3 regions of the Pseudoalteromonas sp. DSM 26666 genome follow, and region 3 is predicted to be linked to each of the others. Evidence: predicted binding sites of a transcription regulator. Region 3 holds the regulator's gene; each other region holds the start of a gene.
The links. The regulator ArgR, encoded in region 3, controls arginine synthesis, uptake and breakdown. The targets are predictions, from matches to a motif close to ANTGAATANNTATTCANT.
Positions count from the first base shown of each region.

Region 1: the regulator ArgR is predicted to act here: its motif matches at 8,919-8,936, upstream of BM380_RS12600 (OadG family protein).
Region 2: the regulator ArgR is predicted to act here: its motif matches at 9,450-9,467, upstream of BM380_RS04765 (arginase family protein).

Region 1 is NZ_FPAR01000006.1:143,331-154,361, forward strand. Features, by position in the region: gene mtnN (5'-methylthioadenosine/S-adenosylhomocysteine nucleosidase) at 1-260, shown strand, start outside; gene BM380_RS12570 (cobalamin biosynthesis protein CobD/CbiB) at 261-1,223, shown strand; gene tyrS (tyrosine--tRNA ligase) at 1,263-2,462, opposite strand; gene BM380_RS12580 (peptidoglycan DD-metalloendopeptidase family protein) at 2,953-4,266, shown strand; gene BM380_RS18345 (hypothetical protein) at 4,348-4,524, opposite strand; gene BM380_RS12585 (aldo/keto reductase) at 4,581-5,552, opposite strand; gene BM380_RS12590 (sodium ion-translocating decarboxylase subunit beta) at 5,688-6,821, opposite strand; gene oadA (sodium-extruding oxaloacetate decarboxylase subunit alpha) at 6,836-8,617, opposite strand; gene BM380_RS12600 (OadG family protein) at 8,630-8,875, opposite strand; gene BM380_RS12605 (DUF1328 domain-containing protein) at 9,398-9,571, shown strand; gene BM380_RS12610 (hypothetical protein) at 9,619-9,810, shown strand; gene BM380_RS12615 (YcxB family protein) at 9,982-10,449, shown strand; gene csrA (carbon storage regulator CsrA) at 10,505-10,696, opposite strand; gene BM380_RS12625 (aspartate kinase) at 10,787-11,031, opposite strand, start outside.
Region 2 is NZ_FPAR01000002.1:176,329-187,359, reverse strand. Features, by position in the region: gene BM380_RS04810 (hypothetical protein) at 1-86, shown strand, start outside; gene BM380_RS04805 (tetratricopeptide repeat protein) at 358-1,143, shown strand; gene BM380_RS04800 (M24 family metallopeptidase) at 1,430-2,650, opposite strand; gene BM380_RS04795 (flavin reductase family protein) at 2,789-3,397, opposite strand; gene BM380_RS04790 (SDR family NAD(P)-dependent oxidoreductase) at 3,409-4,134, opposite strand; gene BM380_RS04785 (thiol-disulfide oxidoreductase DCC family protein) at 4,131-4,529, opposite strand; gene ppc (phosphoenolpyruvate carboxylase) at 4,650-7,295, shown strand; gene cdd (cytidine deaminase) at 7,418-8,347, shown strand; gene udp (uridine phosphorylase) at 8,336-9,091, opposite strand; gene BM380_RS04765 (arginase family protein) at 9,504-10,613, shown strand; gene BM380_RS04760 (substrate-binding periplasmic protein) at 10,759-11,031, shown strand, end outside.
Region 3 is NZ_FPAR01000003.1:168,735-179,765, reverse strand. Features, by position in the region: gene BM380_RS07015 (DUF3718 domain-containing protein) at 1-206, opposite strand, end outside; gene folA (type 3 dihydrofolate reductase) at 289-780, opposite strand; gene cgtA (Obg family GTPase CgtA) at 852-2,003, opposite strand; gene rpmA (50S ribosomal protein L27) at 2,158-2,415, opposite strand; gene rplU (50S ribosomal protein L21) at 2,432-2,743, opposite strand; gene ispB (octaprenyl diphosphate synthase) at 3,167-4,138, shown strand; gene mdh (malate dehydrogenase) at 4,214-5,146, opposite strand; gene argR (transcriptional regulator ArgR) at 5,362-5,829, shown strand; gene BM380_RS06975 (Dyp-type peroxidase) at 5,887-6,786, opposite strand; gene BM380_RS06970 (ABC transporter ATP-binding protein) at 6,826-7,878, opposite strand; gene BM380_RS06965 (ABC transporter permease) at 7,879-9,510, opposite strand; gene BM380_RS06960 (Fe(3+) ABC transporter substrate-binding protein) at 9,510-10,514, opposite strand.

The DNA of each region.
Region 1 (11,031 bases), on a different contig from region 3:
ACTCGTTTATGTGCGACCCTGTTCGTATTGAAAAAGCACGCAGTGACTTCCCTACAATGCTAGCAGTAGAGATGGAAGGTGCATCAATTGCGCAAACGTGTTTTGCACTTAATACACCATTTGTTGTTATTCGCTCAATGTCTGATATTGCAGGCAAAGAGTCGCCGCAATCATTTGAAGAATACTTAGAAACAGCCTCTATAAATTCATCAAAAATGGTCGTAGCTTTACTTGAGAAATTAACGGCGGTTACGCTGTAAATGCTCAATAATATTGTTCAAAATCATTTGGACTTTATTGTATTTATTTGTGCGCTCCTTGCTGAGCGCTTTTTACCTTTAGTAAGTTGGTATCACCCTAACCACATACTCTCTGCTATTTTTAGCGCTATAAGCCAGCGTATTTATAAAAAAACAGACACCAAGCAATATCATTATTTAGCAGCCTCAATGGCAAGTACGCTTATACTTAGTACTGTGCTTATTATTGTAGTTTTACTGCTTCAGTTTGCCTTTTACCCCGAGCTGTTATCAGGTCTTATTTTATATTTATGCCTAGAAAACAGTAGCCTGAATAAAAAAGCGATACGCATAGCTAGGCTAGTCAAAAAAAATCAAAAATCGACAGCACGCGAATTATTAAAGCCACTAGTAGCCCGTGAAGTTAATGCACTTTCAAGCCCCGGGATCATTAAAGCCATTATGGAAAGTGTCATACTTAGAACGGCGCGTCATTACTTTGTGGTAATTTTCATATTTTTAGTATTGGGCCCCGTCGCCGCTCTCGCCTATCGTTTAATCACTTTAATTCAACAGGCGTGGCGAAGTGATATAGCCCCTAACAGCTCTTTTTTGATGCCGCTTAAACTGGTTCTTTTTATTGTTGAGTACATTCCCATACGTTTACTCGCGCTGACAATTGCCTCACTAAAGGCCAGTAAAAAAAGCATGCATTATATTAAGCATTATGGCCGACACTTCTATCAAACCAATACAGGCTGGTTACTTAGTGTATGTTCTGCATCTTTGGGGGTACAACTTGGTGGGCCTGCTATTTATAATACACAGCGTTTTAATAAAATGCGTGTCGGTGTAGAGCGTCTTCCCAACGCCGATGACGTACCACAACTACTCAATACACTTAACCAAACTCGCTTTTTTTGGCTTCTGATTATTATTAGCGTTGAAATTATTAAGGCTGTTCTCGTTTTTAAGTTCGTATAAAAAAACCAGCCGTAGCTGGTTTTTATAATGTCCGCAGTTTTAAGCTACGGTGATATTTGCAAATTTGCGTTTACCTACTTGGTAAATAGCCGTTGTGCCTTTTGCAATTTCCAATTTGGTATCTGTAATTTTGTCTTCGCCGTTAAGCTTTACAGCACCTTGTTTGATCATCCTCATGGCCTCTGAGGTACTCGCCACTAAGCCCGCTTCTTTAAGTAAGTTAGCGATTAAAATTGACTCTTCATTAATATTAACTGTCAGCTCAGGGATTTCATCTGGCAAGGCTTTTTTCTGAAAACGCTGAATGAAATCATCATGAGCAGCTTGCGCATCAGCTTCACTGTGAAAACGCGCAATTAGCTCTTTAGCTAATTCAATTTTAATATCGCGCGGGTTAGTACCCTGCTCTACACGCTGTTTTTGCGCTGCAATTTGCTCAATAGAAAGGCTACTTAACAAATCGTAGTAACGCCACATGAGTACGTCGCTAATTGACATGATTTTACCGAACATATCTGAAGGCGTATCAGTAATACCAATATAATTACCGAGTGACTTCGACATTTTCTGAACGCCGTCAGTTCCCTCAAGTAAAGGCATCATTAATACTGTTTGTGGTTTTTGACCTTCATCTTTTTGCAGCTCACGACCCATTAATAGGTTAAAACGCTGATCGGTGCCCCCTAGCTCAACATCTGACTCTAATGCGACTGAATCCCAGCCTTGCACCAGTGGATACAAAAACTCATGAATCGCAATCGATTGACCGCCAGCATAGCGCTTTTTAAAATCATCACGCTCAAGCATACGCGCCACAGTTTGACGCGCGGCTAATTTTATCATCCCCGCAGCGCCCAACTTCTCCATCCACGTAGAGTTAAAAGCGACGGTTGTTTTAGCCGGGTCTAAAATTTTGAACACCTGCTCTTTATAGGTTTCGGCGTTGGCAAGCACGTCATCACGTGTAAGTGGTTTACGGGTCACATTTTTGCCCGTTGGATCGCCAATCATACCGGTAAAATCACCAATTAAAAAAATAACCTCATGACCTAAATCTTGAAAGGTTTTCATTTTATTAATGAGTACCGTGTGACCTAGGTGTAAATCTGGAGCCGTAGGATCAAAACCAGCTTTAATTTTTAGCTTTTTCCCCGACTTTAATTTTTCAACCAACTCATCTTCAATTAATATCTCTTCTGCACCGCGTTTTATCTCTGCTAGAGCGGTTTGTAAATCCACTGTGTGTTACTCCAAAAAATTCTGACAACGAAGGGGTGTAATATGCTCACGGTTTATTGCTAGCGCGTTATCACAAAGCAAATAAAACTATTTAGCTAACATAACAAATTTCCACCTAATTAGAACAACTTTTTTAACTAATCGCAGCACCAACTAAAATGCAGGGTGTACGTTCTAAAAGGGGATATAAACGAGCGATTAATAATACGCCAAAAGTGTTTATCACAAACTAAAAACAGTTTACAAATTAATCACTTCTCGTAATTAAACCGTTTTATAAGCTAATTTAACATTATGATGAAAAAGCAAAGTATCCAAGAATATAAAATAGTGTAACAGTTCAACTTTAAACACAAACAGCCTGAATACCCTATGATTTTAGCCTAATTTAACTCGAGTTTAAATCTACAAAATACTAGTATTCACAGATTATTCGTTATATCCTGCAATATAACCTATTTATTATCTTGACAGCAGAAAAAGGCACGTTATGGTTCACGTGGTTAACACGCTCCCCAAAAAACACAAAATGCTTATTCTAGGTTTGGTTTCTGCTATTGTTGCCTTAGCCTTTCTTCCTTCTGAAAAAGCCACTGCATCCAAAGACAATAGTGAAAACACACTAGAAATTGGTAAGCGCTATGAATTACAAATTAAAGTAGGTGAGAACGAAAAACTCACTGACCTTAATTCAGAGCAGGCAGCACAAAAACTTCCAGAATATGATTTTGTCGATCACCAAGTTAAAAATGGTGACAACTTAGCGATTATTTTTAAGCGCGCTGGTTTTTCTGCACAAACGCTGCATAAACTTGTAAACACCAACGCTGAAACACGTAAGCTAACTAAAATTCACCCAGGTGAAACGTTAAGCTTTGCTACCGCCGAAGACGGTTCATTAGCTCAATTACGCTACGTTATTTCTAAAACGGATACGCTATTCGTCACACTTAATGACGAAGGCCAATACGACACCTCAATTGACAGCAAAGAAATAGAAACACTGAGCAAAACAGCCGGTGGGGAAATTTCAAGTAGCTTTTGGACCTCTGCAATTGCAGCAGGTTTAAGTGAACGCCAAATCATGAACTTTGCCGATATATTTGGTTGGGACGTCGATTTTGCAAACGACATTCGCAAGGGTGATGAATTTGGCTTAATTTATGAATCTCATTTTGTTGACGGTGAGTTTATTGGCACCGGTAAAATTATTGCCGCTGAATTTATAAACCAAGGTGAGCGTTACACCGCTATTCGTCACACAGACGGTAACTTTTACACCCCTGAAGGCCGTAGTATGAAAAAAGCCTTTTTGCGTGCGCCTGTTAATTTCAAATATATTAGTTCAAGCTTTAACCCTCGCCGCCTACACCCTGTTACAGGGCAAGTGAAAGCACATCGCGGCATTGATTACGCTGCACGCACAGGCACGCCAGTTGTATCATCGGGTAATGGTAAAGTAATTAAAGCAGGCTATAGCAAATATAATGGTAATTACGTATTTATTAGCCATGGTACTCAATATGTTACTAAGTACTTACACCTTAACAAGCGCCTAGTCAGAACAGGGCAAAAGGTAAAACAGGGAGAAAAAATAGGTACTGTTGGCTCAACTGGTCGTGTAACCGGTGCGCATTTACATTATGAGTTTTTGGTTAACGGCGTTCACCGTAACCCTAAAACCGTAAAACTACCTAAGTCTGAACCATTACCTCGTTCAGAGCTTGCTAAATTTAAGCCTATTGCTGATAACTTTATCGCACAACTAGAGCGTAATCGTGAGCTACAACTAGCACTTAGATAACCACTTCACTGATTAAATAAAAAAGCCTTTGTTGGGGTTACCCGCAAAGGCTTTTTTGTGTGTGATATTTAAGTTTCAATCTTAATTTACAAGTACATAAATTAGCTGCACAACCAAAGATATCATGACTAATGGCCAAATATACTTGCTGTATTTGGTAGCACCCTCTAGCCCCATTTTACTTTGGTACTTTTCTAGCAAAGGAATAATGATCACCAAAGCAATTACTAAGCTAATTAAAATGACAAATATATTCATATCAACACCTTTGTATTATACCAATTCGTTTAAATAATATTGAAACGGGTATTAACTTACGGCAAAGCGCAGCCTTTCGCGCTAATATATAACTCATACCAATGCTCTCGACTTAAGTTAATATTAATTGCATCACTCGATGCCTTAATACGATCTACATTAGTTGTGCCTATAATTGGCTGAATCGATGCAGGATGGCGAAGTAGCCATGCCAATACAATAGCTTCTGCACTTGTGCCATATAAAACGGCAAGCTTACTAACTAAAATACTCGTGTTTACATCCGCTTGTGACGCTTTTGATAGGTCACCGCCTGAGTATAAACCTTGGCACAAACTGCCCCAACTCTGAATTTGAATGTCATGCTCACGACAATACTCAACACACCCTGGGGTAAAGTTTATATCTTTGCCATCGGCATTACCTACATAAATGCCCTCATCAACCCACTGATGTTTTTGTAAACTGGCCTCTATTTGATTTGCTACAATTGGCATATCTAAAGCGCGCTGCAAAAACCTTATTTGATGTTGAGACATATTAGAAACTGCAAAATGACGCACTTTGCCACTTTCTTTTAAACAGCTAAATATTTGCGCAACTTCCTCCACCTCCATTAATGGATCAGGGCGATGCAACATAAGCACATCTAAGTAGTCGGTATTTAATCGTTTAAGTGAGCCCTCAACAGAACGCTCAATCCAATCAGCAGAAAAATCATAACGCTGCGGGTTTTTCTCATCAGCAAAGCGAATACCACACTTAGACTGAATATACATTTGTTCTCTAAGCTCAGGACGTTCAGCCAACGCTTTACCAAAAACGTGCTCAGCTTTGCCTAAGGTATAAATATCAGCGTGATCAAAAAAGTTAATCCCGCTTTCAAATGCTGCGTCTATGCATGAATGGGCTTGCTTTAAGTGCCCACTGTTGATGGCGTCTTTATTCCAAGCACCTCCTAAACCCATACAACCAAATACAAGCTTACTAACCTTGGGTAAATATTTTGCCAGCGGAGTGTGTAACATTTGACAGCCCTTTTAAAAAAATGAAGAGTGATTACTTTAAACAAAAAACCCTATACAAGAAACCGCTTAATCTAAAACATTAAATTTTAGGCAAAAAAAAAGCGCAGTAAACTGCGCTAATGGTTGGATTAAATATTACTTGCCAACAAGTGCTAATAAAATACCTGCAGCAACAGCACTTCCCAGTACGCCAGCTACATTAGGCCCCATGGCATGCATCAGTAAAAAGTTGTGCGGGTTATTTTCAAGACCGACTTTATTAACTACACGAGCCGCCATAGGAACAGCCGATACACCCGCTGCACCAATTAATGGATTAATTGGGGTTTTTGATATTTTATTTAAGCCTTTTGCCATAAATACACCTGAGGCCGTACCAATAGCAAACGCCATTGCGCCCAGTACTAAAATACCAATGGTTTCCACTGTTAAGAACTGCTCGGCAGCAAGCTTAGAGCCTACCGCTAGTCCTAGAAATATGGTGGTTATATTAATAATTTCGTTTTGAGCACTGTTACTTAGCCTATCGACCACACCCGACTCACGCATTAAGTTACCCAAACAAAACATACCAACCAGTGGAATGGCGGCTGGTAAAAAGAGCGCAGTTAAAGTAAGTACCATCAGCGGAAAAATAATTTTTTCCTTTTTTGATACTTTACGCAGTTCTGGCATTTGAATTTTACGCTCTTCAGGCGTTGTAAACGCACGCATGATAGGCGGCTGAATAATAGGAACCAACGCCATGTATGAGTACGCTGCTACGGCTATAGCGCCTAATAAATCAGGCGCCAGCTTTGACGCTAGAAAGATAGCGGTTGGCCCATCAGCGCCACCAATAATGGCAATTGCTGACGCATCTTGTAAACTAAACTCAAACCCTGGAATAAAGTTAAGTAAAATAGCCCCAAATAAGGTAGCAAAAATACCAAACTGCGCCGCAGCACCTAATAACAACATACGCGGGTTGGCAATTAAGGCACTAAAGTCAGTGAGCGCGCCCACTCCCATAAATATTAATAACGGAAAAATTCCGGTATCAATACCTACATAGTAAACATAATAAAGTAAGCCACCAGGGTCAGATAAACCTGCCACAGGAATATTAGTTAAAATAGCCCCAAAACCAATGGGCAGCAATAGTAGCGGCTCAAAGTTTTTAACTATAGCTAAAAATAATAACAAACAACCAACGGCAATCATGATCAGCCCAGGAAATGTAAAGTTAGCAATGCCTGTGGCATGCCAGAGGTTTAAAATACCATCCATCCTCTAATTACTCCTTAAGCTAATGCAATCATTGCATCGCCGGTTGACACTGAATCACCTTCAGAGACAAGCACGTCTGCAATTGTACCGGTATGCATGGCGCGTACTTCGGTTTCCATTTTCATGGCTTCCATAATAATCACCACATCACCTTCATTTACTACCTGACCTGGCTTTACTTTAATTTTAAAGATATTACCGGCAAGTGGCGCATTAAGAGTTTCACCTGAGGCAACTGATGCCGACTGTGGAATATGCTCAGAGTCTTTTAGCGTCACCTCTTTAAGCTCACCGCCTTGAGCAACCACGACATCGTATACTTTGCCATCTACTTTAACGCTGTATTGCTCAGCCTTAACGCCTTTATTGTTTGCCGCTGATTTTTCAGGTGCTTTATTGGAGCTATCATCAGCGCTAGGAACAGGTTCAAATGCGTCAGGGTTATTGCGGTTTTTAATAAACTTCAAACCAATTTGTGGGAATAAGGCATACGTGAGCACATCATCAATTTGCTCATCAGCAAGCGTTAAGCCTTGCTCTTGCGCAAGTTTACTTAATTCAGCCTCAAGCGTTTCAAGTTCAGGTTTGATCACATCTGCAGGGCGACAGGTAATTGCTTCGCTGCCATCAAGTACACGCTCTTGTAACTCTTTATTCATAGGAGCAGGTGTCGAACCATACTCACCTTTTAATACGCCAGCGGTTTCTTTGGTGATGGTTTTATAGCGCTCGCCAGTAAGCACATTAAGTACTGCCTGAGTACCAACAATTTGCGAGGTCGGTGTAACTAATGGAATAAAGCCCAAATCCTCACGCACCCGTGGAATTTCAAGTAATACTTCGTTTAGTTTATCAGCAGCGCCTTGTTCTTTAAGCTGATTTTCCATGTTAGTTAACATACCACCTGGCACTTGGGCTAATAAAATTCGGCCATCAACACCTTTTAAACTGCCTTCAAACGCAGCGTACTTTTTACGTACGTCTCTAAAGTAAGCTGCAATTTCTTCAAGGTGGTTTAAATCAAGCCCAGTATCACGCTCAGTACCTTCCACGATTGCAGCAATTGTTTCAGTTGCTGAATGACCATAAGTCATACTCATAGACGATACAGCCGTATCGAGCATATCAATACCGGCATCAATCGCTTTTTGATACGTTGCGGTACTTAAACCCGTTGTTGCATGACATTGCATGGCAATAGGAATTGAAACCGTTTCTTTTAAGCCTTTAATCAGTTTTTCTGCATCGTAAGGCTTAAGCAATCCCGCCATATCTTTAATACAAATTGAATGACAACCTAATTCTTCAAGCTGCTTAGCAAGTGTTAGCCACATATCCAATGTGTGTACTGGGCTTACCGTGTAAGAAATCGTACCTTGGGCATGCGCGCCTACTTTAACCGCCGCTTTTATGGCAGTTTCTAAGTTACGTACATCATTCATGGCATCAAAAATACGAAATACGTCTACGCCATTTTTGTGTGCGCGCTCAACAAACTTTTCAACAACGTCATCAGCATAATGGCGATACCCCAATAAGTTTTGACCGCGAAGTAACATTTGCTGGGGTGTATTTGGCATCGCCTTTTTAAGCGCGCGAATACGCTCCCACGGATCTTCGCCTAAATAACGAATACATGAGTCAAAGGTAGCCCCACCCCAAGACTCTATAGACCAATAACCTGCGTCATCAATTTTTTTTGCAATAGGTAACATGTCGTCTAATCGCATGCGGGTAGCTAAAAGCGACTGATGTGCGTCTCGAAGTACGAGTTCTGTTATTTTTAATTTAGCCATTGGTATGCTCCTCTAATTATTATTTGTTTTGTACTGAGCAATGGCAGCACTAATTGCAGCGATGTGCTCATTTGGCACACCTTGAGATTTAAAAGATGGTGTTCTCTGTGATACTTCAAGTTCTGGCTGAGAAAATTTGCTAGCCAGCTTAGACATAACTGTCACTGCACCAATCAATAAAGAAAGAAATACAAACACCCCCACCATACCGGTTAGCATTAAATTGCCTGCAGTTGTGAGCAAAGCCCCTATATCCATAATTCTCCCCTGTTCAAAACTGAATACATAAAAAGTCAGTTTATTTAAATAAATATTCACCAATAGTAACAAAAACTATTCTTTTGTCTACACATTGTAAATTGGTAAAACCAATTAATCTAAAAGTAACATATCACCAATAAGGTTAACACCACCTAAAATAGCTTATTTAACCTATATATATAGATGGTAAAAATGTTCGTTATAAACAAAGAATATATAAAAACCCTAATATTCTGTAAAAACACATAAAAATATACCTAATGAGCTAATCCACTAAAAACTGCCAAAGCAAATGTTAATTGGTCTTACCAAAGTAACGACTGTAAAAACTATTTATTGTCTCATCAGACACCACTGTGAATAAGTTACAGATAAAACCGTAAAAATTACCAACCTAATATAAAGCTAAACTCAAAAAGATAAATTAAACCATTGATTTAAAACAAAATAAAATACTGGCACATTACTCGCTTATATAAAAACAACACTTTAACACTTAGATAAATCAAGGAGATGACAATGTTACGCTGGACAATTACATTTTTGGTGATCGCACTAATCGCAGCCGTTTTAGGATTTGGTGGTATTGCAGGAGCCGCAGCAGGAATTGCTAAGATCATATTTTTTATCTTTTTAGTTTTACTGGTTATTTCACTTGTCTCTGGCGCTTTACGTGGTAAAAGCCCCAGGTAGATAAGAAACAACGAACTTTTTTAAATTTATATACAAGGAATTACATTATGAAATCATCAACACTTAAAGCAGCAGCTATTGGCCTATTCGCAAGTGCATTTATTATGGGTTGTGAAGACAATCATGCAGAAGAAGCAGGTGAACGCATCGACGAAGCCGTGACAGATGTTCAAAATAAAGTAGAAGATGCCTGTGAAGAAGTAAAAGAAGGTGTCAACGCTGAAGAAACAAATTGCTAATTCAGCCCCTTTTTAAAAAGCGACCATTTGGTCGCTTTTTTTTTGTGTTTAGTATTAGTCGCCAAGTTGCTACCCATTAATTATAAACTCTGAACTATTAATTCTTTTTAAGCTGCGCATTTGCCACATAGCTTGCTAAAATGATAAAAAATAGCTTTTAAGTATAGATGCATGGTATTTACGACAACCTATAAACTCGATAAACCTTACTTTTATGAATGCTTCGACCAATCGCTGCCTTATAGTAAACGCGCGCAACCTAAATATTTTTTATTAGCACTGCTTGTTGTATTGGGATTATTTGGTATTTATGGTTTAGGAGATCATTACCTAGGTACATTTTTGCTGATGCTAGCCCTACTCGAATGCATCGCCTTTTACTATCGCCGCCCATGGTGGGTAACCAGGCAAATGCTAAGCAGAGCGTCTGGTTCTGAAGTCACTCTCACCTTCGACGAAGACGGAATAAAATCAACCAATCATTACAAAAATTACCAGTTAGCTTGGCACGACATTAACGAAATTATTACTACAGATTGTGGACTATTGTTAAAAAGTAAAAGCGGTATGCAATACATTTCTAAGGCAATACTCGACGAAGAAACGATTGATTTTATAAACAAAAAAGCCACTCAATGAGTGGCTTTTACAAATGTCATAGTTATATTAACTAGCACATTTTATACTATGTTGATTAAGCATTGCCCGGATTAGGGTTAGACTTTTCAGCTTGTATGCGCATGTAAATTTCTTCACGATGAACTGATACGTCTTTAGGTGCGTTAACACCGATACGAACTTGATTTCCTTTAACACCTAGAACAGTAACGGTTACTTCGTCACCAATCATAAGGGTCTCGCCTACTCTACGAGTTAGTATTAGCATTCTCTTGCTCCCATGTTCCAATAAAATTATAAGATTCCGCACAAACATTTTAATTAAAATTAGACTAAAAAGTAAGTAAAAACTCTCAATCTATTCATTTTCTGTTAAAAATGTCTTATGTAATGCACGAACAGCCAGCTCTAGGTATTTTTCATCTATTAAAACTGAAATTTTGATCTCTGAGGTGGCAACAAACATCACATCAATGTTTTCTTGTGCTAACGAATCAAAAAATAAACTCGCTACCCCGGAATGAGATTTCATCCCCATACCCACCGCTGACACTTTCGCCACATTGGTCAATCCGTCAATTGCCTGTGCGTCAAATTGCTGTT
Region 2 (11,031 bases), on a different contig from region 3:
ATATTACCAGTATTAGTTCAGGGTTGCTTGTGCGTATTAATGCTAACGAAGAAAAAATAATAGGGGTCAGATCACTTGCTTCATAATACTTTGTCATGATTGTTCAGGGATTAGCATATGAGTAGTATTGTGAAGCAACGAACCTGCCCCCTGTGAGTAGAGGCGGGATTGAAATCTCTTACTACTAAAGGTTATATGAATAGCTCTGGAGTGATAGGAAGACGAGGTAAATATTATAGCAGCTGGCTTACAACCTTATGTCAAATATGAATATCCTATCATTAAAAACAGTAATACACCTTGGAACTTGACGCTTGAAATTCTAAGGTTAGATGCTACTAGAGGAGACGTAGCTGAATGAAGGAAAAAATTCTAATATTATTTTTTTTATTAGTTAGCAATATTGTTTCAGGTAAAGGTTTCGAAAAAGAGCACCATGTAACAATTGAAATGGTTGAAAATGATATTTTACATAATAGGCGACTAAACGTTTCTCAAATATTATATGTATTGGAGCGCAGCAAAGTTACTAATCCACTTAAGGTTAATTATTTATACGGGGTTATTTATTACTTTGGTGATTATGGTTTAGATAAAGATAACGATAAAGCATACCATCACTTAAAGATACCAGCAGAGAATGGAGATATATCTGCTGCCTATTTGTTAGGAACACTTTTAGTAGATGATAGTCCACTTAAAGATATTGAAAACGGCATTAAATACCTTAAATTCGCATCTGATAGGGGGAGTGTTGATGCAATACTAAACTTGTATGAAATGTATAGAATCGGCAAGTATAAGGGTGAAGATCATATACTCAAGCTTTTAAGTTATGCTGCTAAAAGCGGTAGTGAGGAAAGCGCTATTCAGTATGCTGATACATTATTTAATATAAGTTTAATTGAACAAAGTGATAAAAAAGCACAGGCAGCTGCTTTATTTTTAATAGACTACAATTTTAAATCACTCAAAGGGGAGAAGTTTTATTTACTATCTGGAATATATGGGTTGTCAAACTCTCCTATTTATAATGAAATAAAAAGAGACCATTATTTGAACTTGGCTGCCAGAGAGGGGCACAGTTTTGCGATAAGGTTATTGGATGAAATTGATTTAATAAAAGCTAACAAAAAACACTAATAGCAGGTGCTTTTTAATATTACCTCTAGGTATATTTCTCTAGAATATCCTCAGTCAATGAAGCTGGTGTATAACAATTAAAGTGCTCCTAGATAAGTACGAAGTTGTTTTACAAGGCTAAAGTTTATTTTGTTTATACTGGTTCAAGTTATGTTTAAATTAATAATATAAAAGATAGCAAGAGGAATTAAACTATTTGCTTAGTTTATAAAAAATTAGCTGGGCTAGCTCAAGGTAAACTAAAAAGAGCAACGAAAGTGCTGCTCTTTTATTGAATGTTTTCAGGTTAGCTGTTTAAGCCAAATGGGTCGTCAATGCTGTGGCTTGGCTGGGTAAACCAACGCGGGCCGTCATCTGTCATATAGAAGTGATCTTCTAATCTCACACCAAATTCATCTGGAATAACCAGCATTGGCTCGTTACTAAAACACATGCCTGTGGCAAGCGGGGTTTTATCGCCGCCCACTAAGTATGGCCATTCATGAATGTCTAAGCCAATACCATGGCCTGTGCGGTGTGGGCAACCTGGTGTTTGGTATTCAGGGCCTAAGCCTTGAGCTGCTAAGTAGCTGCGAGCTGCTTCGTCAACCGATTCACAGGTTTCGCCAAGGGCGGCTTGATTGAAAGCTGCTAACTGGGCCGCTTTTTCAAAATCCCAAAATAGGCGTTGGCGGCTGGTTGCTTCACCAAATACATAAGTACGCGTAATATCAGACAGGTAATCGTGCACTTTACATCCAGTATCGATAAGCACCATGTCGCCTTTTTTCAAAATTTGTGGATCTTTTACACCATGTGGGAATGAGGTAGCAAGGCCAAACAATACAATACAGAAGTAATTTCCCGGGGCACCTACTTTTTGATGCGCTTTTTTTATAAATTCTTCGACTTCTACGGTGCTAATTCCTTCATAAAGCATGCTCGCCGTAGCCTGATGAACCGCTAAAGTCATATCCATGGCGCATTGCATTAATGCTAATTCATTGGCTGATTTATGCATTCTACAATGTGCGGTTACAGGTTGTGCGTTAACTAGTTTTAATCCTGAACTGGCTTTATTGATGCCATCAAAAATAAAAAACTGTGCGCTCTCATCAATACCCACGGTAGCGGTGTCGCTAATATTAAGCTGTTTCAGCACTTTAACGAATAGCTCAAATGGGTTTTCATGCTCTTGCCAGCCGTGTATTGGGCCATCAATGACTTTAAAGCCATTTAAAGAGCCAATTTCAAAATGGGGGGCAATGTATTGCACCTCACCCATGGCGGGTAAAATAGCGCCGACTAGTCGTTCACTAGCGTACCATTTCATACCGGTAAAATACGTTAAGTTGGTACCTGCATTTAAATATATCGCATCAATATTATTAGCTTGCATATAAGCTTGCGCTTTTGCCATACGCACTAAATACTCATCGGCCTGAATTGGCGTTATTGAGTGGGTCATATTGCTTAAACTAGCAAGTGCTTGTTCGGGTGTGTGTGTACCAATACCAACTGTGGTCATATATTTCTCCTACAAAATTTTGCATAGTGTGTAGGCTAAATGCGTTCAATTCAAATTAATTGCGATTAGTGAACAAGGGATTAAACAAATAGGGGGAGTTATCAAGTCCCTCATTCCCAAGGACTTGATAACCTTGGTCTATTTTTTCGCGTAGGGTAAACGATTGAGCTTATTCGCCGTGTGGTAGCTATCTAATCCGGTTACTGCAACGGTATCGATGGCTTGTAAGTCTAAAAAGCCATCACTTTGGAGTGCTGATTTATCTACATAAACATCCATTATTTCGCCAATAACCAGCTCAGTGCCATTAACAGCTAAATGCTGATTCTCTACAAATTTTACTGCGTATTTTAGTCGGCTTTGTGCAACAAAAGGCGCTTTAAAGTCGTTTAAGTACTCTGTTTTTAAACCCGTTGCATCAAACTCAGACTCATCTTTAGCGTAACGTGCCGATGTTTGGTGTGCCTGCTGGTAAATATCACTATTTACTTGGTTAATAGTATAAACGCCTGTTTCTATAATATTTTCGAATGTATGCCTTGGTACGCTGTGCGGGCGCATTATCATGCCTACTAGCGGTGGGTGTGCGCCTAAATGAATAACTGAACTGACAATGGCTAGATTAGTATTACCTTGTAAGTCTTGTGTGCCAATTAAGTTTGCACTTTTAAACCCTGAAAGTGAGTTGATAAAGTGTGTACGGGTATGTTTTTCAAGTGCGGCTATGCGGTCTTTCGAAAAATGCATGTGTTTGTTCCTTACCATTTTATGGTGTTTCCTTGCCAATCTAGGTAGGCAGGTTCGCCGTTGAGTTCTAGCTGTGGGTTTTCGTAAGTAAATTTAAATAATTGCTGAGCAACAAAGTCAGGGGTAAACAGTTTATCTGCGGGCACATTTTTCTGAAATGGCTTAGAGAGCTGTGTATCTGTAGTACCCGGGTGAAATAAAACAAGTTTGGTATTTTTAGCGCGACGAGCAAGTTCAATGGCGGCTGTTTTAAATAACATATTAAGTGCTGATTTTGATGCGCGATAGGTATACCAGCCACCCAATTTATTGTCGTTAATACTGCCTACACGAGCGCTCAAAGCAGTAATTGTGCAGTGAGTTTTATGATTAAGCAGCGGCACTATACTTTGCAAACACAGCAGGGGTACAAGCGTATTAGAGTGCATAAGCTGCATAAAATAATCACTGTTGATTTCTTCAAGCTTTTTTTCTGGCATGTGCTGGTCGTTGTGTAATTGACCATTAAATATAATCACTTGAGCTATATCAACTTGCTGAGATTTTAACGACTCGGTTAGCTTTTTTAGGCTTTGCGCCGAGTAGTCGCTGTGGAAATAGGTTACCTTGTCATCATTATGCTCAATATTCGATGAGCTGACACAAATTATATTAAATTGTGCTGCTTGCTGATTTAAATGACTTACGTAGGATTGTGCAATGGCGCTACTGGCGCCAAATAAAATCACTGTTTTCATTTTTCACCTTTAGATTTGATATTGCATTGACCATTACTACACTGCGCTTTGGGCATTAAAAAACGGCTTATATGATGGCGGTATTTTGCAAAAAAAGTGTAAGCATGATCGGCAAAAAAGCGAATTACGGGCAAACGAATTATTTTAAGCCAACGGTATTTCCCAACGGTGCGCCAAGCTTGATAAGTGACGTCTAAGCCGTAAATCATCTGCCCCTTATCAGTTTGGGCGTGCAATAAATCCATGGCATTTTGTTTATCAATTGCGGGAAAACGCTCACTAAAATCATCCGCGTTTAAATCTTCTAGTGTAATTTTATGATCAACATCGGCACGTTTTAAATGTTGCATTTCTGCATTGCACAGTGGGCAATTGCCATCGTAAAAAATGATCATGTTATCGCTTTGTGTTTATTTTACATATGCTTTTTTACGACAAGACAATGCAAATGGATCTATTAAATATTCCCTCTTAGTGATATTAATAGGTCTCCAAGAAACGAAGGAGAGCTAGAAATGAGTGAACAATATGCCGCCTTGCGAGGTAATGTTAATCTACTTGGTCAATTATTAGGACAAACTATTAAAGATGCCCAAGGACAAGAGATTTTAGATAAAGTAGAAGAAATTCGGGCTTTATCAAAATCATCTCGCAGTGGCAATGAAGCCGATCGCCAAGCGTTAATTGATGTACTCCATGCGCTCAGTGATGAGGAGCTTTTACCGGTTGCCCGTTCATTTAATCATTTTTTAAACTTAGCTAATGTTGCAGAGCAGTTTCATACCGTATCACGTTTTAATGATGTTGGTTTTTGCCAACTAAATCCTCTCACTCAAACATTAAAAACGTTAGCAGCAAAGGCCGAACAAGGTCAGCTTAATCATAATCATTTAGCCGACACACTCTCAAAACTCCACATAAACTTAGTACTAACCGCTCACCCAACCGAAGTGACTCGCCGTACTATTATTAACAAACATGTTGAACTAAGCGACTGTTTAGCATCACTTGAGCGCACCGATAACCTTGCGCAAGAGCGCGAAGCGATATTAAATCGAATTGCGCAGCTAATTAGCCAAGCTTGGCATACTGACGATATTCGTCGTTCTCGCCCAAGCCCTGTTGATGAAGCTAAATGGGGCTATGCGGTAATTGAAAATAGCTTATGGGATGCCGTGCCACGTTTTTTACGTGAGTTTAGCCAGCATGTTAAACAGCATTTGAGCCTTGAGCTACCAGCTAACTACAGTCCGATAGAATTTACGTCATGGATGGGGGGGGATCGAGATGGTAACCCGTTTGTAACCGCCGAGGTGACAAAGCAAGTACTCGATCATGGCCGTTGGATGGCGCTGGATTTATACCAGCGTGATTTAGAAACTTTGTGTGCTGAACTTTCTATGTCTGATGCCAGCGATGAGCTTATTAAACTGGCAGGGCAAGAGTTTGAACCTTATCGAGCCGTGCTTAAAGAGCTTAAAAATCAAGTGGCTGAAACAGTAATGTACTTAAGCGCTAAAATTAAAAATAAGCGTACTGAGTCGCAAGATTTAATTACTGATATTAACCAAATTAAGCACCCAATTGAGGTGTGTTATCGCTCATTATTAAAATGCAATATGCAAGTGGTTGCTGATGGCTTGCTATTAGATGTGATCCATCGTGTAAATAGCTTTGGTTTGCGTTTGGCAAAACTGGATGTGCGACAAGATTCGTCAAGACACAGCGATGTGTTTTCTGAGTTAACCCGTCATTTAGGTATTGGCGATTACAATCAGTGGGAAGAGCAAGACAAACAAGCTTTTTTACTGACAGAGCTCAATTCACGTCGTCCGCTAATTCCTAGGCATTGGCAACCAAGTCCAGAAGTGCAAGAGGTGCTCGACACCTTTGATATTATTGCACAGCAAGATGAAAAAACCTTTGGTTTATACATTATCTCTATGGCACGAACTGCCTCTGACATATTAGCAGTGCAGCTATTACTTAAAGAGTCTGGCTGTGGTTTTGAACTGCCTGTGGCGCCTTTATTCGAAACCTTGGATGATTTAAACGATGGCCACAACGTCATCACTACGCTTTTAAATAACGAGTGGTACCGTGGACACATTAAAAACACCCAAAATGTAATGATTGGCTATTCAGACTCAGCCAAAGATGCAGGCATGATGGCTGCTGGTTGGGCACAATATGAGGCAATGGATAAGCTCGTACAACTAGCGGATGAACGCGGTATTGAGCTTATTTTATTCCATGGACGTGGTGGTACGGTTGGACGTGGTGGTGCGCCTGCTGCACAAGCATTGCATTCTCAGCCGCCGGGGTCGTTAAAAGGCGGGCTTAGGGTAACAGAGCAAGGTGAGATGATCCGCTTTAAGTTTGGATTACCCAATGTGGCATTACAAAGCTTAAATATTTATGCAGGTGCGGTACTACAAAGTAATTTATTGCCACCACCAGAGCCTAAATCACAGTGGCGCGAAGTAATGGCATTAATTAGCGATGTGTCGTGTGAGCATTACCGTAATGTGGTGCGCCACGATGAAAACTTTGTGCCTTACTTTAGAATGGCGACACCTGAATTAGAACTGTCAAAACTACCGTTAGGCTCAAGGCCTGCAAAACGAAATCCAAATGGAGGGGTTGAGAGCTTACGTGCTATTCCATGGATTTTTGCGTGGAGTCAAAACCGGTTAATGTTACCTGCATGGTTAGGTGCATTAAGTGGACTTAAAGCCGCGCTTGAAAAATATGGGATTGAAACCTTAAGCGAAATGAGTTTGCAATGGCCGTTCTTTAGAGCACGTTTAGAAATGCTAGAAATGGTATTTAGTAAAGCGGATAGCTGGTTGAGTGAGCATTACGATAATGCGCTGGTGGAAGAGATGTATAAGCCTTTAGGTGTTGCCTTACGAGAGGAACTTGGTGAGGCGATGACGTTAGTGCAATCATTAAGCCCACAAAAAAGCTTATTGGCTGATCAGCCTTGGATCAAAGAGTCTATTGGGCTTAGAAACCCATACACCGACCCGCTTAATGTATTACAAGTTGAGTTATTACGTCGTTCTCGCGGCGATGATAAAGGCAATGAAAATGATATAGACAATGCCTTGATGATCACTATGACCGGTATTGCAGCGGGTATGCGTAATACAGGTTAATCCAAAACTAGATTAGTTTTAGAGGGAACACACGACGTGTTCCCTTTTTTTACGTTGAATAGGCTGGTATTTAGTTTGCCAACCTTTTACACTACTTGGCCATTGAACAAATAAAAACTATTATGGCTTCAGCAACTTTTAAAGTGCAACATAATACAGCACTTAGCAATTCACACATTTCTCTAAACGTAGCGCAAACGCAAGCTCTACGCAGTCAATTAAAAACTCAACGCGGTATTTTATATTCAAGCGATATTAAAGCGCTTTGCACCGAGCTTAATGTTAGCGACGATGCATTATTACAAGGCTTAGTGCCTATGGCTTCAGAGTTTTCCGTTGCACCTATTTCCAAATTTCATGTCGGCGCAATTGTAAAAGGGCTCGATTCACAAGGAAACACCACTTTTTACTTTGGCGCTAACGCTGAGTTTGATCATCAAGCACTTAGTTTAGTGGTGCACGGTGAGCAATCTGCAATTAATAATGCCTGGTTAAATGGCGGTAAAAAAATTCTTAAAATAGCGATTAGTGATGTCCCATGTGGGTACTGTCGTCAATTTATGAATGAACTCGCTGATGCGAAAGAGCTTGATATTTTACTGCCAGCACAAAACTTTAAATTGGCAGAGTTATTACCTCATTCATTTGGACCAACCGATTTAGGCAATGAGCACAGCTTATTTAACCCAGCAGAGCAAACTAATTGTTTTGAAAACAAACAACTTGATGAAAAGCTGATGAGCTATGCTTTAGCGGCTTATGTGCCATACAGCCAAAATTACAGTGCAGTAAAAATAAGTACGTTTGAAAACGGTGATTTTTATGGCAGCTATGCAGAAAATGCAGCGTACAGCCCGAGTTTATCGCCATTACAAAGTGCTGTGAGTCAGTTGTTTTTAGCAGGATTGAGCTTTGATAAGCAAACAGTTAAATCAGTTACGTTATTAGAAACGGCTGGTCATGAAAACCAATCAGGGGTGGCAAAAGCTGTGTTAGCAAGCTTTACTGGCTTGCCAACACTTGAGGTTATTAGTGCAACATTAGCCAAGTAACACTTTAGCGGCTTCAAGTACCACGGCAACCGATTTTTTCTCAATCTCGCCGTGGTCTACGTTAGGAATTTCTTGACGTGTTCTATTTACTAATACACCTGCAACACAGGCTGCTTGTAGGCCAAGAGCGGCACACATAGTAAATAAAGTAGCCGATTCCATTTCGTAGTTCATCACGCCTAGTTTTTGCCATTCTTCACAGCTACCCTGTAATGACTTAGGAACATAACCAGAATGCGTATCGTAACGCTCTTGCCCTGGGTAGAAGGTATCGCTTGAAGCGGTGATACCGATATGAAAATCGATGTTTAGGTTTTCACAGGCTTTTACCATCGCTTGAGTGGCAAAAAAATCAGAAACAGCAGGGTAGCACAGCGGTGCAAAATGCTGACTCGCGCCATCTAAACGAACTGAGGCTTGGCTAATTAAAATATCGCCTTCGTTAATGTGCGGCTGAATCGCGCCTGTTGTGCCAATGCGAAGAAAGCTACGTACGCCAAGTTGAGCCAGTTCTTCAACCGCAATTGACGTTGAAGGGCCGCCGATACCGGTTGAACATACAACCACTGAGTGGCCGTTTAATTGGCCTAAATAAATGTGAAACTCACGCGTTTGAGCAAGGCAGGTTGGATTATCTAAGAACTGTGAAATGCGTGCTGCACGATCTGGATCCCCTGGAACAATAGCCAGTTTTGCACCTTTTAAATCATCAATACACAGTCCTAAGTGAAATACCTTTTCCATAACTAAGCCTTTTTAATAAGAGTTGTTGTCAATTTAACATGATTACGAGAAACCTAAATGAAGTACAGGACGGATGTCCGTATTGATTTATTCATCAACTCTGAATATTCAATCAATGGCTAAAATTACTAACAAAATGAGCCAGTTGACTTGTTTGCTCAGACACTATATTCATACCTCAGAGCAAACCAGTAGCTAGCTAAAAGAGTTGTTAGCTAAATTTTAAATTGTTTATATTCATAAGGTTAGTTAGTAGGTTTTGTATTGTTTTGCCGCTGACCTAACCTCGCAAAACACAACGTTCAGTGATTTTTATAACCACAGACAATTAATTTTTAATTTATTCAGCGTTCGTCGTTTTGCATAACTACTCAATAATAGACAAGATATTCAGATTGAAAAAGGGTTTACAATGAGCACACAATTTCAAGCATTTAAAAATAAAGTTGAACACTGTTTATGTGCACCTGGCGACGGTGTATTCACGGTTAATACGGCAAAAGAACGCAAAGCAGCACTCAGAAATAAATTATATGGTCAAACTGAAAATGTCGATGCTTTATGGCGTGACTCGCTAAATGAATTACCTAACTCACCCCACAAAGCGGTTATGCTGGGGATCAGCTCTGATTGTGGTGGTGGTATTTTACGCGGTGCAAACTGGGGGCCTTTATTTTTACGTTCAGCTTTAATTGACCAACAAACACAGTGTCGTTCATTTGACTTAGGTGATGTGCGCGTAATACCGCATTTATTACACGATAAATACTTAAACGAAGCAACAATTACCAATTGCCAAAAAGCGCTTTATGGCAATGACAATAACGATCATTTCGTAAGTCCACTGTCTATTACCGAAGATGTATGTGACAGCTTTTATGCGACATTCCAAGATAAAGGCATTTTTGGTATTGGTGGCGATCATTCTATTAGTTACCCGTTAACAAAAGCGTATTTAAAAGCCAAACGCGAGCAAGGTAAACGTACGGCAATTATTCATTTTGATGCTCACACCGACTTACTCGTAGAGCGTTTGGGTATCGATTTATGTTTTGGCTCTTGGTGTACCCATATTTTAGAATTTTTACCCGCGCCACATCATTTAATTCAATTTGGTATTCGCTCAAGTGGTAAGCCTAAATCACATTGGGAAAGTACCTTTGGCGTTAAACAGCACTGGGCTGCTGAAATTATTGAGCGTGGCGCAGCCGCTGTTGCTGCCGATACAATCGCGCAACTAAAGGCTGACAAGGTTGATGAAGTGTATGTAAGCTTTGATATTGACGCACTAGATGCTCAATTTGCCTCAGCAACAGGTACACCTGAAGAAAATGGATTAACACCACAGCATGCGCTTGATATTTTGTCAGCCATTGCCGATGAGTTTCCAATAACCGGTGCAGATATGATGGAAATCGCGCCGTTTACCGACAGCTCATTAGTGGGTCAATCAAGCTCAGAGACGACGCTTAGAGAAGGCGCTAAAATTTCAGCATTCTTAATTGCAGCAATGAATCGTTAATCCTAAAGGTCAAAATTGGCTATTTGTAAATAATCCGCTATATTAAATTTGCTTTTATCAAAAAAGTAACATCTTAAATTTTATATAGTGGGTTATTGTGACTAAGTGGTATTGTGTATTATTGCTCATTGTAAGTCATCATTGTGTGGCTAAACTTACTGTTGTAACAGAGAACTTCGCGCCTGCGCAGTATCTGGACGCGAATAACAATTTAGTAGGTGATGCTGCCGATAAAGTCCGATTAGTGCTTGATAGCGTAGGTATTGATTATTCAATTTCTGTAAACGATTGGAGTATGGCTTACAATATTGCACTGAGAGATCCCCAAACCTGTATATTTTCTATTTCTCGTTCGCCTGAGCGGGAACATAATTTTATTTGGTTTGCTAAGCTTGCCCAATTTGACACTAATTTTTAC
Region 3 (11,031 bases):
TTACCATTACAGAAAACTGCATCATAGATATTACGTACTTTCACACGTGAACTTTTTAGTTTGCTACGCAGACGATTTTTATCATCAGCGGCAATGTATTCACAGACTGAAACAGCTAACTGATCATCAGCGCTTACAGGCGCAGTATAAGCGAACGAACCCGCTGCAATAGCAGCAATTACAACTAGCTTTGGTAATTTAATCATTGATTGGACACCCTATATTAATACTTTTTTCGTACTCGACTGTTTAATATTGTACCAACACGCTCAGATTTTCGCAATAATGTTAAGAAACTTTATTCAAAGTTACGAACTTATAACTATATTTATTTTTATCATCGGGCGTCATCAACATTTCATCTTCAATTTGCCAGTTTGCAACACTTTTATAATCAGGAAATTGTGTATCCCCTTCAACATCTAAGTCTATAAAGGTTAAATACAAGCGCTGCGCCTGCGCTAAAAACTGCTGGTAGATGTTTCCGCCACCAATTATCATCACCTCTGCAACATCATTAACAAGCTCAAGTGCAGCTTCTGGTGTGGTTACTGTTTCAATTCCTGATGCGTGATAGTCTTTATTACGAGTAATAATAATATTACGTCGCCCAGGTAACGGTCGGCCTATTGATTCAAATGTTTTGCGCCCCATAATAACGGGTTTACCAGAGGTTACTTTTTTAAAGTGCTGAAGGTCACCAGGTAAATGCCATGGCATTTTATTATCTAAGCCAATGACACGGTTATTTGCCATTGCTGCAATCATTGAAATTATCACACTAAATACCCAATACTTTATTATTAATCAAAGAAAAAGGAGCGTTAGCTCCTTTTAAATATAAACAATTATTAACGCTCGTAGACAACTTCTACGTCGTAATCATCTTCATCCCAATCATCCCAGTCATCATCATCGCCTTTAGTGGCTTTTTGATGGTAGGTATCCCACTTAAATTCAACCTCTTCGTCTGCCACTTCAACAAACTTCTCTTTAGGCATGTTATCAAGTAGCGTCATGATGTCGTGAATTAATGGCTGCGTATTTAATTTATTAATTGCAGCAATACTGTAAATATTTTCAGACTCACCCAACTCTTCTGTAATTTGCTCACATAAGGCTTTGGCTTCATCTTCAGGCAATAAATCAATTTTATTAAATACCAACCAGCGTGGCTTTTCAGCAAGCTTAGGGCTGTACTGGTGTAGCTCGTTGATGATTGCAAATGCATTATCAACAGGGTTAGAGCCATCAACTGGCATTACATCTATAATGTGTAAAAGCACACGACAACGCTCTAAATGCTTTAAGAAGCGAATACCTAATCCCGCCCCCTCTGACGCGCCTTCAATCAAACCTGGAATATCAGCAATTACAAATGATTTGTTTGCTTCAGGACGAACAACCCCTAAGTTAGGAATCAGCGTAGTAAATGGATAATCAGCTACTTTAGGTTTTGCAGCTGACACACTGCGGATAAAGGTTGATTTACCTGCATTTGGTAAGCCTAGTAAGCCGACATCAGCCAGTAGCATTAGCTCTAACTTAAGGTTACGTACTTCACCCGGTGTGCCAAGTGTTTTTTGACGTGGAGCACGATTAGTACTTGATTTAAAACGCGCATTCCCCAAGCCATGGAAACCGCCTTTTGCAACCACAATTCGTTGACCATCTTGGGTTAAATCCCCTAATGATTCTTGTGTATCAACATCAATAATACGTGTACCAACAGGCACTTTAACGATCAGGTCTTCACCTTTTTTACCCGTACAATTACGGCTTTGACCGTTTGTACCGCGTTCTGCTCTGTGAAAACGCTCAAATTGATAGTCAATAAGGGTATTTAAGTTTTCATCAGCTTGTAGATAAACACTACCACCGTCTCCACCGTCACCGCCATCAGGTCCACCATCTGGAACATATTTCTCACGACGAAAAGACACGATGCCGCTGCCACCGTCACCAGCTTCTGCGCGAATTTCTACTTCATCTACAAACTTCATGATTACTCACTTTAGGGATTGGCTTGTTAATAACTCTATTATATACCTAAGTGGCCTATAGAGCACACTGAGCATAAAAACACTTGGGTATATATTTAAACATGCTTAAAACAAAAAACCCCGCAAAGGCGGGGTTTTTTAACTACCTTACTGATTACTCAGCTACGATAGTTACGTATTTACGGTTTAAAGGACCTTTTTGTTCAAACTGAACTTTACCATCTGCTTTTGCGAAGATAGTGTGGTCTTTACCGATACCTACGTTTGCGCCTGGGTGGAAACGAGTTCCACGCTGACGAACAATGATGCTACCCGCTAGAACTGATTCGCCACCAAAACGCTTAACACCTAGGCGTTTGCTTTCTGAATCGCGACCGTTACGAGTACTACCAGCTGCTTTTTTATGTGCCATTTCTAAGTACCTCTAATTAAGCGCTAATGCCAGTGATTTTAACTTCTGTGAACCATTGACGATGGCCCATTTGCTTACGAGAATGCTTACGGCGTCTAAATTTAACAACCTTAATCTTCTCACCGCGACCGTGTGAAACAACCTCAGCTGTTACTTTACCACCGTTTACGAACGGTACACCAATCTCGATCTTCTCACCATCAGCAACTAAAAGTACTGAATCAAATTCAACTGCTGCACCAGTTTCAACGTCTAATTTCTCAAGACGAATTGTTTGACCTTCAGTCACACGGTGCTGTTTACCACCACTTTGGAAAACCGCGTACATAATTAACTCCGTCTGTGCGCCCTCAAATCGACGCAACTAAAATATTCTTCAATAGGGCGCGAAGTTTACGCTAATGCGTAAAAACTAGCAAGCCTCTTTTTGTAATTAAATGAATAAAAAGTAGCTGCATTGAGAGCAATTCAATATTTCCCCTATTTTATATTAAAATCCCCCTTTGCCAAGCGCTTTTTAACGGTTACAGAAAATAAATTAGCAATAGCAAAGCGAGCCTATGTAGTTCAATTAACCGCCAGGGGTGATTCAAAATTAAACCAGGATGTTTAATCAATTATTCACAAGGTTAATAGGTCATTTAACCTACTTAAGGGTGTTTTTTTAAGGAATCATCACAAAATATCGAGCTAATGCATTTTTTGTTGTACAATCTGCGCCGTTCACACATTAAAATTGGCTCGGAGATCAATGGATATAAAAGCTATCCAGGCGTTAATCGAAAGCGATATGAATGACGTCAATCAACTAATACATGCGCAAATGCGCTCAGATGTGGCGTTAGTTAATCAACTTGGTTTGTATATTGTTAACAGCGGTGGCAAACGCGTTCGCCCTATGTTGGCTATTTTGGCGGCTAAAGCGCTAGGTTACCAAGGCAAAGATCACATTACGCTAGCAACTATCATTGAATTTATTCATACCGCAACGCTTTTACATGATGATGTTGTAGATGAATCTAATTTGCGCCGTGGCACACCTACAGCAAATGCTGAGTTTGGTAATGCTGCTAGCGTACTGGTGGGTGATTTTATTTACACCCGCTCGTTTCAGCTAATGGTGGGTCTTGGTAAAATGCAAATAATGCAAGTACTGGCTGATGCAACCAACATTATTGCTGAAGGTGAAGTGCTGCAATTAATGAACTGCAACGACCCTGATACCACTGAAGCCAGTTATATGCAGGTTATTTATTCTAAAACCGCCAAGCTATTTGAAGCAGCGACGGGTCTTGCGGCCATTATTACTGAGCAAGACGATAGTGTACTAGAGGCACTTAATTTGTATGGCATGCATTTAGGTACTGCTTTTCAGTTAGTGGATGATGTTTTAGATTACAACGCTGATGCCGACCAACTTGGTAAAAACATTGGCGACGATTTAGCTGAAGGTAAGCCGACGTTACCTCTTATATATGCAATGCAACACGGTAGTGAGCATCAAACACAGTTAATAAGAGACGCTATTGAGCACTGTAATGGTATGGAGCACCTTGACGAGATACTGGCTGCACTTAAACATACCAATGCCCTTGAGTTCACAATGGAAAAAGCCGAGCAAGAAGCTAATAAAGCAATTGCCTGTTTAGATTGCTTAGCTGAGTCGAGTTACAAGCAAGCACTAATTAGCTTAGCTAGAATAGCGGTTGACCGCGACCACTAAGTAATACTGTGTAGATAATTCCGAGCAATAAAAAAGCCTGCAAATGCAGGCTTTTTTATGGGTTAATTTTGGCTATTACGCCATAAAATCAACACCTTCTTTGATATCTTTTTTCAGCGTTTCAAGCATGTCATTTTTAGCTTGCTCTTCAAATGCGCTTAAAGTGCCGTAAGAAAGAATTTCTTCTACGCCATTTTTGCCTAAACGTACTGGGTGTGCAAAGTACTCTGCATCGCCATTTTCAACAGCAACGTATGCATAATCTACAACGTCTTCACCTTGTAAGCCTTTAACTAAAGACATACAAAAACGTGCTGCAGCAGCACCCATAGATAATGTTGCAGAACCACCGCCCGCCTTAGCATTAACTACTTCAGTACCTGCATTTTGGATACGAGGAGTTAGTGTAGCTACTTCTTCATCAGTGAAAGTAACACCTTCAACTTGAGAAAGTAACGGTAGAATGGTTGTGCCTGAGTGGCCACCAATCACTGGTACTTTAACACTTGCTACGTCTACGCCTTTAAGTTCAGCAATAAACGCTTCAGAACGGATCACATCTAAAGTTGTAATACCAAATACACGCTTAGCATCGTAAGTACCTGCTTTTTTGAATACTTCAGCAACAATAGGTACAGTTCCATTAACTGGGTTAGTGATAATACCTACAAGCGCTTTAGGACAGTTAGCAACAATGCCTTCTGCTAATGTTTTAATGATACCAGCGTTAACATTAAATAAATCTGCACGATCCATACCTGGCTTACGTGGCATACCCGCTGGGATTAAAACAATATCACAACCTGTTAATGCTTTATCTAGTGCATCTGCACCAAAACCTTCAACTTTTACATCTGTTGGGATATGAGAAAGGTCAACAGCAACACCAGGAACTACTGGCGCAACATCATATAGTGATAATTCTGAACCAGCTGGTAAGCCTGTTTTTAATAATAAAGACAACGCTTGACCGATACCGCCTGCAGCACCTAATACAGCAACTTTCATTGGAATTCTCCGTGATTTGAGGAAGGAAATATTTGTGGTTTATAAGATAAAGAAATTAACGACTAAAAACAAATTTATCCTGCCTATTTTAGCTATATTTTCGACCATAGTTGTAAACTTTGCTGTTTAAACGCAGCAAAACCTAAACAACTGCTGCATAAATATGCATTTTTGTGTAGAATTTGCAGTATCGACAACATAACTAATTAGACACTATGCAACCACAAGACAAACAAGAAGCATTGGTAAAAGCCTTTAAAGCACTTTTAAAAGAAGAGAATTTTGGCTCACAAGGCGAAATAGTTGACGCATTAAAAGAACAAGGCTTTGATAATATTAGCCAAAGTAAAGTGTCGCGGATGTTAAGTAAGTTTGGCGCGGTACGTACCCGCAATGCAAAACAAGAAATGGTGTACTGTTTACCTGCCGAAATGGGTGTACCAACCGCTAAAAGCCCGTTACGCCAGTTAGTTATTGACATTATGCATAACGAAATGATGATTATTATTCGCACCAGTCCTGGCGCTGCTCAGCTAATTGCCCGTTTACTTGACTCATTAGGTAAAGCAGATGGCGTATTAGGAACAATTGCCGGCGATGACACTATTTTTATTGCGCCAGCGAAAGTATCAGAAATAGACCTCACATTAGAGCGTGTGCGTATTTTGTTTGATACGGTTTAAACTCGTTTGGTTATCACTGTTACGGCTATACTAATACGTAGCCGTTACTGGCTTGTTTTATAGCTGCTTTAGAAATCGCACTGAGGGTGCAAAAAACGCAGAGCCCATATCTGCTTGAGTAAAATCAAGCCAATGGTCGTAATACTCCCCCTGCCCTAATCGGCTATTGAGTACTTTCTCGAACGCATCCCCTTTAGCCGAGCACGTAATCATTAACATCCCCTGCTCATACACGTCGCCATAAGGCATACTTTGATTTAGTAATAATGCTTGCCCCTGTTCATCTTTTAATTCACTTCGGGTTGCATGGCTGCTTTCAAGTGCGGGGCTTATTAGGGTATTGTCGAGACGAGTACGCCCCATTATTTGTTCTTGTTCTTGCAACGACAAGTGCTGCCATAACGTTAAGTCATGTTTATAGCGCTGAACATGAATATAGCTGCCTTGATCTTCAAAGCTATCAGGCTTATTAACGAGGGCCGTTACCCGTTTTTGACGACCATGCGGAGTATCGCCCGCATAAATAAAACCATTAAAATCACGGCCATCTAAAAAACGAAAATTTCGAATTTGCTCCACCAGCTCAACATCAGGGTTGAAAAGTTTTAATATTTGCAATGCAAACAGGTGGTTTACATCTTCTCTGTCTGAGCGGATTTGTACAAATAAATCGCATGGCCTTGCACTCATCACAAAATCGCTATGGGTGATATTAGGAAAGCTTTGCAGCTCACTTGGCATATAATCAGGCAGAATGTGTGGCCAATATTGCGCGCCAATGGCGACCATACAAGAAAGCATAGATTCAGAGAATTGATCACTAAACTCATCTTCAATATCGCTCACTTTTTTAAGCTTAGCGCGAAGTGATTCGTCGTGACCATCAAGTACATTAAAAAATAAGTGCAAACCGTGTAAGTTTGCTTCAGCACAAATCCCTGATTGCGCTTGCGCCATTATTATTCCTTACTTTTTAGAGCAAAACACAGCGATTAATTACGATTCAAAAAAATTCACCGTGTGCGGTTTTATTTTTATTATAACCTGTTCATTAATTTCAAATGACTGGCCATACTGGGCTGCAACTTCTATTTCTTGCTCATCAATAACCACAGTGTATACATAAGCAGAGCCAATAAAGCGACTACTTAATATACTAACCCGCTCAGATTGCTGTTGAGTATCGTTATTACTAACAAGTTCAAGTTGATGCGGACGCACATAAATAACGCCCTTATCCGCCACGCCATGCTGCTGTGGCTGTATTGATTCAACCACCCCAAACTGCGTTTGATATTCAGTAGCGGTTAATACGGTTGCGCTTAAGTATATGCCCTGACCCAGAAACTCTGCAACCTCCTTTGAACGTGGTTTAGCAAAAAGCTGTTCTGGCGTACCTTGCTGCGCAATTTTACCTTGGTGCATAACCGCAAGCGTATCTGAAAAAGCAAACGCCTCTTCTTTTGAGTGAGTAACAAACACAGCCGATACTTGCTGCGCCTTAATAATGCGTCTAATGTCGGCAATTAACTCAAATCGTACTTGGGTATCAATATTAGAAAATGGCTCGTCAAGTAACAGTAAGCTAGGTTTATATGCTAATGCGCGTGCAATCGCTACTCGCTGCTGTTGCCCACCAGAGAGTTGATGAGGGAATCTATCGGCGCAGCCTACCAAGTGTACCAGCTTTAGCATTTCACTTACGCGTGCGTGTTTATCTGCTTTGCTCATGCCGCTTAGCCCAAACGCAATATTATTAGCCACCGTTAAATGCGGAAATAACGCATAGTCTTGAAACATCATGCCAATATTACGATGCTCAGGTGAAACAAACGTCTTAGCATCACTGACTAGCTTACCATCAATAAATACCTGCCCTTGTTTGGCTTCAATTAATCCTGCAATGGCTTTTAGTGTGGTGGTTTTACCGCAGCCACTGGCTCCGAGTAAACACACTATTTCGTCTTTACCTAAGGTTAAATCTAAATTATCTATCACCTTAGTCCCGTTATATGCATAGCTCACGCCTTGTAAAATCAAACTACTCATTTAGCTACGTTGCTCCATTGAACGGTTAATAAAATATAACGGAATAAACCCCACCACCACAATAAACAAAGCCGATATAGAGGCCAGCTCTAATTGTTCATCGCTTACATACTGAAACACATGAGTTGCTAAGCTTTCAAAATCAAAAGGCCTTAACAACAAAGCTGCGGGTAGCTCTTTCATACACTCGATAAAGACCAATAAACCGGCGGTTAATAAGCCTCGGCGTAATAAAGGTAAGTGCACAAAGCGTAATGTGCGCCCTTGGCTTTTTCCCATTGACTGGCTTGCCATATCAAGGGAGGGACTAATGCGTGAAAAGCTCGACTCAATAGCTCCGTGTGCAACGGCGTAAAACCGCACTATATAAGCAAAAATAATAGTGAGTAAGCTGCCAGTAAGTAATAAACCAATATCTAAATCATAAGGAGCTAAAGTGCGGTTGATAGTATTTTCTAATAGGGTGAGTGGCAACAATACCGCTATCGCTAATACTGTGCCGGGTAACGCATAGCCCGTACTGGCCAAACGCCCGGGTATTAATGGATTTTTTTGTTTAGCAATGCGCTGATAAAACACCACTAAAACACTCAGTATAATAGTCACCACACTGACTACAGCCGCCACTTTTAAACTTTGCCATGCATAGCTAAAAAACTCACTATTCCACGCTTGATCAAAATACATAACTGCATATTTGAGCAATACAACCATCGGAATAATAAACGAAATAATTAAAATAAAGCTACAAAACCCCGTTGCTAGCCACGCAGACTTGCCTTTGAGGATATAAAGCGCCTCGCTGTTCACGCTCGATTGACGCTCAAATACCGCTTGGTTACGACGGCTAAAACGCTCGGTGATCAATGCTAAGAACAGCAATAACAACATCACCCCTGAAATTTTTGCTGCTGCAGTTAATGAATAATAGCCAAACCAGGTATCGTATACGGCAGTGGTTAATGTACTGACAGCAAAATAGCTTACGGTGGCAAAATCAGCCATGGTTTCCATGCTGATCAAAGCAAGTGCCGCTACAATGGCACCACGGGATAATACAAGGCTGACTTTAAAAAAGCTTTTCCATGCATTTAGCCCCATTAACTGACTGGCTTGGACTAACTTAAAAGATTGTTCTCGCAGTGCAGTTTTAAAAATTAAATATAAATACGGGTAGAGTACCAGCGCAATCATAACAATAGCCCCTGGTAAGGTGCGTATATCAAAAAACCAGTAATCACTTGGCGACTGCCAACCAAACCACTCTCTTAGAGTTATTTGTACCGGCCCCGCATAGTCGAGTAAATCGGTGTACACATAAGCAATAATATAAGTAGGCATGGCAAGAGGCAGCATCAATGCCCATTCAAATTGTTTTTTACCAGGAAAACGGCAATAAGCGGTGAGCCAACCCAGTGGTAACGCAATAAAGCAGCTAAGTAACCCTACACCTAAAACCAGTAATACGGTATTACTTATATAGTCCCACAGTACGGTATTCCACAGGTGGGTAAATACCTCTGAGTCGCCTTGTAAAGATTCTAATAGTAGGAAAAACAACGGGGTCGACAGCAATAACCCCGTCGACCACGCAATAAGCTGCCATTTTGACAGCTGAAATTTATAAGTCATTAAAGATCGAACTTCACCTCATCAATTAGCTTAAGGGCTAACGGACGATATTTGCTAATTTCATCAAGCGGTAAGCTGTCTTCCTTAAAGCTTCCCCATGATGCAACCAAACTAGAAAGTTTCACACCTGGCTTAACCGGATACTCCATATTGAGCGAGGCATACATATTTTGCGCCTTATTGTCTGTCATATACTCTATGAGTTTCAAGGCATTTTCAGGGTTTTTAGCATACTTAGTAATAACCGCACCCGATACATTTATATGTGATCCTCGGTCAGTTTGATTTGGAAAGTTAATATGAACGGCTTCAGCCCATGGTTTTTGTGCTTCGTCTTGCAGCATTTTGCCCAAGTAATAACTATTACCTAAGGCTAAATTACATAAACCTTCTTTAACCGCTTTAACTTGCGCTCGATCGTTACCTTGAGGTTTACGCGCTAAATTAGCTTTTACACCCTCGAGCCATGTTTTCGTCTGTGCTTCACCATGATGAGCAATCATAGAAGCCACAAGGCCTAAGTTATATGGGTGTTTGCCAGAGCGAGTACAAATTTGTCCTTTGTATTGCGGCTCAGCAAGCGCTTCGTAGGTAAGGTTAGGCAATGCGCCTAAACGCTCTTTTGAAGAGTAAACATTACGCACGCGCTTAGTGAGCGCTACCCACTGACCATCGCCATCACGAAATGCCGCCGGGACATTATTATTAACCTGCTCGCTTTCTATGGTTTGCGTAAGATTTAGCTCTTCTAATTGAATTAAAGCACTAAAGTTTGAGGTTAAAACTAAATCGGCTTTGCTGTGTTTACCTTCACGCTTAACACGTTCTATTAAGCCTTTTTTAGCAAACACCACATTGGTTTTAATGCCCGTTTGCTGTGTAAAATCGTCTAAAATAGGTTTAATTAAAAAAGGTTGTCGAAATGAGTAAATATTCACAACATCGGTTGCAACAGCCGGTGCTGAGGCAATTAACCCAACAACAAGCGCGAGTGTTTTTTTCATATTGTCTTACCTAACTAATAATTATTATCATTAATTTTACCGCGATGAACTAAAAAGTGCACACTTTATATAATCACTTCGTGATAAATACGCCCAAAAAAGAAAACCCTTGTAAGACATCTCTTACGCTTATGACAGCTAATGAGTAAAAACACTCTGTTTAACACCCCAAAAACATAGCAAGTTATTGTATTTTATATAATTTAAAAATATTTCATTTGTAAGAACCTAAACCATAAGCGGTTTTATCCTACATTTACTGCAAATCACTCTCTATAATTAACCCATAAATAAGCAACGACGCTTACCGAGTAAATGGAAACGGACTAACTACTCGAATACCAAGGTTTGGTTTTTAGGATAACAGGGATTTAAGGACAGGCTCAGGATGAGTATCGCAATGGAATGTTGCATAAGGGATAGCATCAGGATGATGCGTAATGGATAACAACACGGAAAAGTTGTTGCTAAAGGATAGGGAATAAAACGGACAGGCCTTAGGGCAACACAACGGAAT